Regions from separate parts of the Streptomyces sp. NPDC102259 genome, predicted to be linked through region 2. Evidence: riboswitches for the same ligand, from Rfam matches in the RefSeq annotation. Region 2 holds a riboswitch; the other holds the start of a gene.
The links. A riboswitch is a leader RNA that binds a small molecule or an ion and turns the genes downstream of it on or off. The one in region 2 is predicted to bind thiamine pyrophosphate.

Region 1 (4,542 bases), on a different contig from region 2:
CGCGGAGACGCCCAGCGGCAGCATCAGCAGCGCGTCGAAGCCGCGGACCAGCCGTCCGGCGTCCCGTCGGGTGAGCGCCGCCGCGGCGAGCCCGCCGACGGCCACGGCGATCGCGGTCGCGGTCGCGGCGTACTCGAGCGAGTTGCCGATCGCCTCGATCGGCGGGACCAGGAAGACATTGCCGTCGTCACTGGTCAGCGCCTTGTAGTAGGCGAAGTCGGGCGCGTCCAGCGAGCGCTGCGCCAACACCGCCAGCGGCAGCACCAACAGCACGGCGATCGTGCCGAGCACCCCGGCGAGCAGCGCCCACTGCCCGGCCCCGCGCGGTCGCCGCGCCGTCACCGACGGGTCGACCAGCCGCAACGCGGTCTCCCGCCGCCGTACGGTCCGGGCGTGCACGGCGAGGATCGCGCCGACGGCCGCGAACTGGACGATCGTGAGGACGGCGGCCGTGGACAGGTCGAAGATCTCGGAGGTCTGCCGGTAGATCTCCACCTCGAGGGTGGAGAAGGTGGGGCCGCCGAGGATCTGCACCACTCCGAAGGAGGTGAAGGTGAAGAGGAAGACCATCAGCGCGGCGGCCGCGACGGCGGGCCCCAGGGCGGGCAGGGTGACCGTGCGCCACGCCGTCGGGCGGGACGCGCCGAGCATCCGCGCCGCCTCCTCCTGCCGGGGGTCGAGCTGCGACCACAGCCCGCCCACCGTGCGTACGACGACCGCGTAGTTGAAGAAGACGTGCGCCAGCAGGATCGCCCACACCGTGGTGTCCAGCCGTACGCCCCACAGGTCGTCGAGCAGTCCGCCGCGTCCGACGAGCGCCAGGAACGCCGTGCCGACGACGACCGTCGGCAGCACGAACGGGACGGTGACGACGGCGCGCAGCACCTGCTTGCCCGGGAACTCCAGACGGGCGAAGACATACGCGGCGGGCAGCGCCACCAGGAGCGTGAGCGCGGTGGAGGCCAGCGCCTGCCAGGTGGTGAACCACAGGACGTGCCGGATGTCGGACTGCGCGAGCACGTCCCACAGCCGCCCGAAGCGCAGGCCCCCGTCGGCGCCGAGTCCCCGGGCGATGATCGCGGCGACCGGGTAGGCGAAGAAGACCGCGAAGAACGCGACGGGCACGGCCATGAGCCCGAGCCGCGCCGCGTTCCCCGCGCGGGCCGCGCGCCGGGTCACTTCAGTACGAGCGAGGTCCATGACTTGACCCAGTCGTCACGGTTGTCGGCGATCTTCGCCGGGTCCAGGGTCTCGGGGTCCTTGGCCTGCGGCCCGAACCGCGTGAACTCCGCCGGGACCGCGGCCCCCTTCCGGACCGGGTAGACGAACATGTTCAGCGGCATGTCCTGCTGGAACTCCGCGGTGAGCAGGAAGTCGAGGAGCGCCTTGCCACCCTCGGGGTTGGCGGCGTTGCTCAGCAGACCCGCGTACTCGACCTGGCGGAAGCAGGTGCCGGTGGAGACGCCGGTCGGGGCGGTGGTCGGCTTCGGGTCGCCGTAGATCACCTCGGCGGGTGGCGAGGAGGCGTACGAGACGACGAGCGGCCGGTCGGCCCCCGCCTTCTTGCCGCCCGCGGACCCGGAGAACTCCTCGTTGTAGGCCTGCTCCCAGCCGTCGACGACCTTCACGCCGTTGGCCTTCAGCTTCTTCCAGTAGTCCGCCCAGCCATCGTCGCCGTACTTCACGGCGGTCCCGAGGAGGAATCCCAGGCCCGGCGAGGAGGTGGCGGCGTTCTCGGTGACCAGCAGGTTCTTGTACGCGGGCTTCAGCAGGTCGTCGAAGGAGGCGGGCGGGGTCAGCTTGTGCTCGCTGAAGTACGCCTTGTCGTAGTTGACGCAGATGTCGCCGGTGTCGACGGGCGTGACCCGGTGCTTGCCCTGATCGGTCCGGTACGCGGGCAGGACCTGGTCGGCGCCCTTCGCCTCGTACGACTGGAACAGCCCGTTGTCGAGGGCGCGCGACAGGAGCGTGTTGTCGACGCCGAAGAAGACGTCGCCCTGCGGGTTGTCCTTGGTGAGGATGGCCTTGTTGACGGCCTGACCTGCGTCGCCGTCCTTGAGGACCTTCACCCGGTAGCCGGAGCTCTTCTCGAAGTCCGCGAGCACGCTCTTGGAGACGGCCCACGAGTCGTGGCTGACGAGGGTGACGGTCTTGGAGCCCGCCGCGGAACCGTCGTCGTCCGACGATCCGCAGGCGGACAGCGTGACGAGGCCGAGGCCGACGGCCGCGGCCACGAACGTCCTGGTGTGCACTGGATTCCTCCTGGGGTTGACCAGGAAGAGACGCGGCCCTGCCCGGACGCCCGCGGAAGGTTCCGCCGGTGCCCGGGCAGGGCGCAACAGCTTGAGTGATGACCGAACTTCCTACCCAGAATGACCTGGGCAAGGTTCAGAGGGTCTGCGGACTCTCCCGCACTCTCAGCGCTGTGGCGCTCCCCTGTCGGAATATGAAGATGTATCGATACGGATGTACTGATACCCGATAGCTGATATCGGGGTCAGACTACCGCTCGGTGGCCGCGAGCTGACCGCACGCCCCGTCGATCTCCTGACCACGGGTGTCCCGGACCGTGACGGGCACCCCGTGCGCGGCGATCGCCTCGACGAACGCCTTCTCGTCCTCGGGCCGCGAGGCCGTCCACTTCGAGCCCGGCGTCGGGTTCAGCGGGATGAGGTTGACGTGCACGGGCTTGCCGCGCAGCAGCCGGCCGAGCCGGTCACCACGCCAGGCCTGGTCGTTGATGTCGCGGATCAGCGCGTACTCGATGGACAGCCGGCGCCCGGACCGCTCGGTGTACTCGAACCCGGCGTCCAGCACCTCGCGCACCTTCCACCGCGTGTTCACGGGGACGAGGGTGTCACGCAGCTCGTCGTCCGGCGCGTGCAGGGAGATCGCGAGCCGGCACTTGAAGCCCTCGTCGGAGAACCGGTGGATGGCCGGCACAAGCCCGACCGTCGACACGGTGATGCCCCGCTGCGAGAGCCCCAGCCCGTCCGGAGCCGGGTCGGTGAGCGCGCGGATGGAGCCCACGACCCGCTTGTAGTTGGCGAGAGGCTCGCCCATCCCCATGAAGACGATGTTGGAGAGCCTGGCAGGACCCCCGGGCACCTCCCCGTCCCGCAGCGCCCGCATCCCGTCGACGATCTGATGCACGATCTCGGCGGTGGACAGATTGCGGTCCAGCCCCGCCTGTCCGGTCGCGCAGAACGGGCAGTTCATCCCGCACCCGGCCTGCGAACTGATGCACATCGTCACCCGGTCCGGGTAGCGCATCAGCACCGATTCCACGAGCGTGCCGTCGAACAGCCGCCACAGGGTCTTGCGGGTGGTCCCCTGGTCCGTCGACAGATGCCGTACGACCGACATCAGGTCCGGCAGCAGCGCCTCACGCAGCTTCTCGCGCGCACCGGCGGGGATGTCGGTCCACTCCGCCGGGTCGTGCGCGTAACGCGCGAAGTAGTGCTGCGAGAGCTGCTTGGCACGGAACGGCTTCTCACCGATCTCCGCCACGACCTCCTTCCGCTCGGCGGGCGAGAGGTCGGCGAGGTGCCGCGGCGGCTTCTTGGCTGCGCGGGGGGCGACGAAAGTAAGTTCTCCGGGTGCAGGCATAACACGTCCAGTGTGGCAGATCATCTCCGGGGCCCCAGGCCAGAGCAGCGTGGGGGTGGTCACCCATGGGCACCGCCCGTCAGCGTTGGCCGACCTCGCACGGCCCAGGGACGGCCCAGGGGCGGCCCACCCGATGGCACCATGCGCCTACTGGACACCGGCGGCTTCCTATAGGTCAAGGAAGTCCCATTTACTTCCCAAAACCCATCACAGGGCTGCAAGCTTGCCGTTCCAGAAGCCGAACTCCCAGTCATTCTCTGGCAGCAAATCCTCCCTTCCGTACTTCTTTTCCAGCCGCTCGCGACCTTTTTTCCTACGTCCGGATCGTCGGGCTTCTCGGTTATGCGAGCGATATCGCGCGTATACCAGATGCGATCAAAGTATCCCTCGTCAGCATCCAAGATTTCGAGGAGCTTCCCACCGCTCACCGACCGATCGGGCACGTGGGGCTCGCTAAGGACTCCCCACCCCTTCGGCGTCCCGAGGTCCCCCTTGGGCCTTGGTCGGCTCCCCCAAAGCCTGTGAGGCCTTGGCTCCGGCGTCCGCTCATGGGCCCGTCGCCGCTTCGGCGGACGGTGGAAGTGATCGGTGACCGCGCCTGTAAGTATCGCCGCACCCATGATCAACAAGAGAATGGAGAGGAACCGTAGCCCCCCCTCGCCGTATAGGGCCTGGTAGCCGAACCAAGCTACGCCGATACAGTTCATCAGGCCGTTGCCGAGTCTCCTAAAGCCGGATCCATGCGCACTCCCGAGTCAGATATGCCCGAAACCGAGCCTCCTGAGTTTGGCACAGGCGGCTGGACCGGACCGCGGTGGCCGCCGTCAATAGTTGGCCTGCGAAATCTTGCGGTGCCGATGTCGTCACGGCCGTCTCATGCCCGATGGGCCGTCTCCGCGCCGCCAGGGCATCAGGTGGGGTGTGTACGCGCAC
Region 2 (4,542 bases):
GATCGAGATCATGTGCGTTTCCGACACCCCGGGCAATCCGGCGGTGGAGGAGTGGGCGGACTTCGGTGAGACCGGCCATGCGCACGCCATCGGCCAGTGCCTGCTCTCCCAGCTGGACGAGGACGCCCGCCGCGACCACCTGGACCGCTACCCCGCGCAGTCGATCACTCCGTACACCGTGCGTGACAACCACACTCTGCTGCGGCGCCTGGAGCGGATGCGGCGGATGGAGCCGGTCATCGAACGACAGGAGTACGCGCTGGGCACGGTGTGCGCCGCCATTCCGATCACCGTGGGCACCACGGCGGCCACGATGGCGATCTCTCTGCCCGCCCATCACGCCGACCGGTTGCTGCCGGCGGCGCGGCAGCTTCAGAGCGAGGTCGGACGGCTGCTGGGGTCGCTGGCGATCTCTATCAGTATCTGAAAACTCACTCCTTGTGATCTGTTGTGTACTTTCAGCAAGATGCGTGCAGTGTCAGAAGGTCCATTCCCGGCCAGTCGGCGGCAAATGACGGGGTAAGGCGATGCGCGAGTCCGTACAGGCAGTACAGGCAGAGGTCATGATGAGCTTCCTCGTCTCCGAGGAGCTCTCGTTCCGCATTCCGGTGGAGCTGGGTTACGAGTCGTGCGATCCCTACGCCGTGCGACTCACCTTCCATCTGCCCGGTGATGCCCCGGTGACCTGGGCCTTCGGGCGCGAGCTGCTCATCGACGGGGTGGGCAGGCCGTGCGGCGAAGGGGACGTCCGTGTCTCGCCGGTGGACCCCGATGTGCTGGGGGAGGTTCTGATCCGGCTTCAGGTCGGCGGTGACCAGGCGCTGTTCCGGTCCTCGGCGGCGCCGCTCGTGGCCTTCCTGGACCGCACCGACAAGCTGGTTCCGTTGGGCCAGGAGGGTGCTCTCGCCGATTTCGACGCGCATTTGGACGAGGCGTTGGACCGGATCCTGGCGGAGGAGCAGAGCGCCGGCTGACGTGAGGGCGAAGCGGGTGGTGGCGGAACGCTTCGTCGCGGTCGGTGTTGTGCAGGAACGCTTCTTCAACTGGTGGCGCAGGCGCTCAACGACCTGCCGGGAAGAATGAGGTGCGCCCGAGTGCCGGTGTCCTCGGCACTCGGGCGCCCTCCCTCCTCAGCGCTTGCGCCGCCTGCCCCGGCCGCCCCGGGCCTGGGCGCCGCCCGCGGCCGTCGCCACCGCCGGAGCCGCAGGAGTCGCCTCCGGAGCCGGCACGGGCGCCTTCGCCGGGCCCGGCCGGTCGGCGGAGACCACCAGGGCCGCCAGGGCCGTTGTGACGGGCACGGAGGCCACCAGGCCGATCGAGCCCACCAGCGTGCGCACGATCTCCTCCGCGACCAGTTCGCTGTTGGCGACGGCGCCCACGCTGCTCTGCGCGATCGAGAAGAGCAGCAACAGCGGCAGCGCGGCACCGGCGTAGGCGAGGACGAGCGTGTTGACCACGGACGCGATGTGGTCGCGGCCGATGCGGATGCCGGCCCGGTACAGGCCGCGCCAGCCCATCGCGGGGTTGGCCTCGTGCAGTTCCCAGACCGCCGAGGTCTGAGTGACCGTCACGTCGTCGAGGACGCCGAGCGAGCCGATGATGATGCCGGCCAGCAGCAGACCGCTCATGTCGATCGACGGGTACAGACCGTGGATCAGACCGGTGTTGTCGTCCGTGTTGCCGGTGAGCGCGGCCCAGTCGATGAACACCGAGCCCAGGATGCCGATCAGCAGCAGGGAGATCAGCGTGCCGAGCACCGCGACGGATGTGCGGGCCGAGAGCCCGTGACAGAGATACAGCGCGATCAGCATGATGGCGCTCGCCCCCACCACCGCCACGGCCAGCGGGTTCGACCCCTGGAGGATCGCGGGCAGGACGAAGAAGTTCAGCACCATGAAACTGATGGCCAGCGCGACCAGCGCCATGACGCCCCGCAGTCGCCCGACGACCACGACGGCGACCGCGAAGATGATGGCCAGGACCGCCATGGGGATGCGGCGGTTCACGTCGGTGACCGAGTACTGCAGGTCCTTCGGCGCGGAGGGCTCGTAGGCGACCACGACCTTCTCGCCCTGCTCCAGCTGCCGTGACTGGTCCGGTTGGACGATCTCGGTGAACGTACGGCCCTTGTCGTCGCCGGTGTCCACCCGGATCGTGGCCCGTTTGCAGGTGCCGCTCGCCTGCTGCTGCGCGGAGGAGCCCTCGGCCGTGGAGGTGTCGCCGGTAGGGGTGTCGCCCGAGGCGTTCACCGACGCGCAGCTCACGCTCACGACCTTGGTGACCGTGGCCTGTTGGGTCTGCCGGTCGAAGCCGACCCCGGTGCGTTCGTGCGCAGGGGCTCCGCCGGGCCACAGCACCACGAGCCCCACGAGCACCGCGGCCCCGAACGGAATGATGATGGCCGCGATGATTTTGCGCAGGTGTTGGGAGACGGGGGCGGCCGGGCCGTGACTGTGGCTGTGCGAATGCCCGTGCCCGCCGTCGGAACCGGAACCGGAACCGGAGTTGTGCCTGTCGCCCGGGCCGTGACCGTGGCCGTGCCCGTCGCCGTGGCCCTCGCCAGGGGCGTCGCGATGACCACTGTCGTGGCTCTGCCCATGACCGTGTTCCCGGTCGAAGCCATATCCGTCACCAGAACCAGAACCAGAACCAGAACCAGAGCCGGCACCGGGTGTAGGACGCGGGCCCGGGCCCGGACGAGGACCGGCATCATGACCGGGGCCGTACGCCTGACCGGGCGAGGGCCCGTCCCCGTACCCCTGATTGTCCCCGTATCCCTGGCCGTTCTCGGACCCCTGCCCGCTCCCGTATCCCTGCCCGCTCGGGTATCCCCGACCGGGCCCGGGCACGGGCCCTTGGCCGTTCCCGTAACCCCGGCTGTTTCCCGGCCCCGACCGGGAGCCTGGCCCTGCCCCTGCCCCTGGCCCGGGGCCTCCACCGGAGCCCGGTCCTTGACCGGAGCCGGAACCTTGGCCACCGGGAGTGCCGACGCGTCTCAGCCCGCCGAGTCCGCCGGCGTATCCCGGCCCGCGGTCGGGGCTACGCGGCTGATCGTGACCGTCTCTGAAGTCGCGGTCGCCTCTGGGACCGCTGCCAGAACCGCTGCCGGAGCCATTGCCGGGGCCGCTTCCGGAGCCGGGTCGGCGGGGCGGCTCGGGCGGCGGGTACGGGGGCTGGTGTGTCGTGGTCACCGACCGATCATCGCAAGAACGACAGGGGCCCTCTGTTCACCGCGCCAGAATTGACGCTAGCGTGGAGACAACCTTTGCACACGCGGGAGCTCGGAGCACCGGGCTGAGAGGGCGCTGACCTCCGTCTTAGCGATGTTTCACGTGGAACGTCTCTCGAATCGAGTGATGTTTCACATGACACGTCGGCAAGCGGTAGCCGCTGCGTCGACCGCCGAACCTGTTACCGGGTAATGCCGGCGTAGGGAGTAGGTCTCATGACCAACAAGGACGCACGCACGCCTGCCTTCACGCAGAACGCGACCGGCGAAAGCACGGTCGATGTGAACGCCTCGGAGGCCGGGAAGTCCATCGGCTGGCACAAGGGGTACGTCGAGGGCGCTCGCCCCGATCTCCAGGTGCCGGTTCGTCAGGTGCATCTCACCAACGGGCAGTCGGTCGCCCTGTACGACACCTCCGGCCCGTACACCGATCCGCTCGTCGAGACCGACGTTCGCAGGGGCCTGTCGCCGTTGCGCGAGAACTGGATCATCGCCCGGGGCGACACGGAGGAGTACGCGGGCCGTCCGGTCCGCCCCGAGGACGACGGCATCAAGCACACCTCACCGCGCGGCGGTCTGCGCAACCTCGACGCGGTCTTCCCGGGTCGGCCGCGCCTGCCGCGTCGCGGCCGGGACGGTGAGGCGGTCACCCAGCTCGCGTATGCGCGCCGCGGGGAGATCACACCCGAGATGGAGTTCGTGGCCATCCGAGAGAACGTTTCTCCCGAGGTGGTACGCGAGGAGATCGCGGCGGGCCGCGCCGTGCTGCCGGCCAACGTCAACCACCCGGAGATGGAGCCGATGATCATCGGCAAGAGGTTCCTGGTGAAGGTCAATGCCAACATCGGCAACTCGGCGGTGACGTCCTCCATCGAGGAGGAGGTCGAGAAGATGACCTGGGCGACCCGTTGGGGCGCCGACACGGTCATGGACCTGTCGACCGGCCGCAACATCCACACCACGCGCGAGTGGGTGCTGCGCAACTCCCCCGTCCCCATTGGCACGGTGCCGCTGTACCAGGCGTTGGAGAAGGTCGACGGCCGCGCCGAGGAACTGACCTGGGAGATCTACAAGGACACCGTCGTCGAGCAGGCCGAGCAGGGCGTGGACTACATGACGGTCCACGCCGGCGTCCGCCTCGCGTACGTCCCGCTCACCGCCAACCGCAAGACCGGCATCGTGTCGCGCGGCGGCTCGATCATGGCGGCCTGGTGCCTCGCGCACCACAAGGAGTCGTTCCTCTACGAGAACTTCGAGGAACTCTGCGAGATCCTCGCCGCCTACGACGTCACGTACTCGCTGGGCGACGGGCT

Region 1: another riboswitch for thiamine pyrophosphate. It lies ahead of ACIRPU_RS23920 (thiamine ABC transporter substrate binding subunit); the one in region 2 lies ahead of thiC (phosphomethylpyrimidine synthase ThiC).

Annotation. Positions count from the first base shown of each region.
Region 1 is NZ_JBIWMA010000010.1:215,664-220,205, reverse strand. Features, by position in the region: gene ACIRPU_RS23925 (ABC transporter permease) at 1-1,200, opposite strand, end outside; gene ACIRPU_RS23920 (thiamine ABC transporter substrate binding subunit) at 1,176-2,252, opposite strand; TPP riboswitch at 2,343-2,448, opposite strand; gene rlmN (23S rRNA (adenine(2503)-C(2))-methyltransferase RlmN) at 2,503-3,609, opposite strand.
Region 2 is NZ_JBIWMA010000006.1:228,212-232,753, reverse strand. Features, by position in the region: gene ACIRPU_RS17470 (IclR family transcriptional regulator) at 1-427, shown strand, start outside; gene ACIRPU_RS17465 (SsgA family sporulation/cell division regulator) at 528-974, shown strand; gene ACIRPU_RS17460 (YibE/F family protein) at 1,131-2,849, opposite strand; TPP riboswitch at 3,264-3,453, shown strand; gene thiC (phosphomethylpyrimidine synthase ThiC) at 3,446-4,542, shown strand, end outside.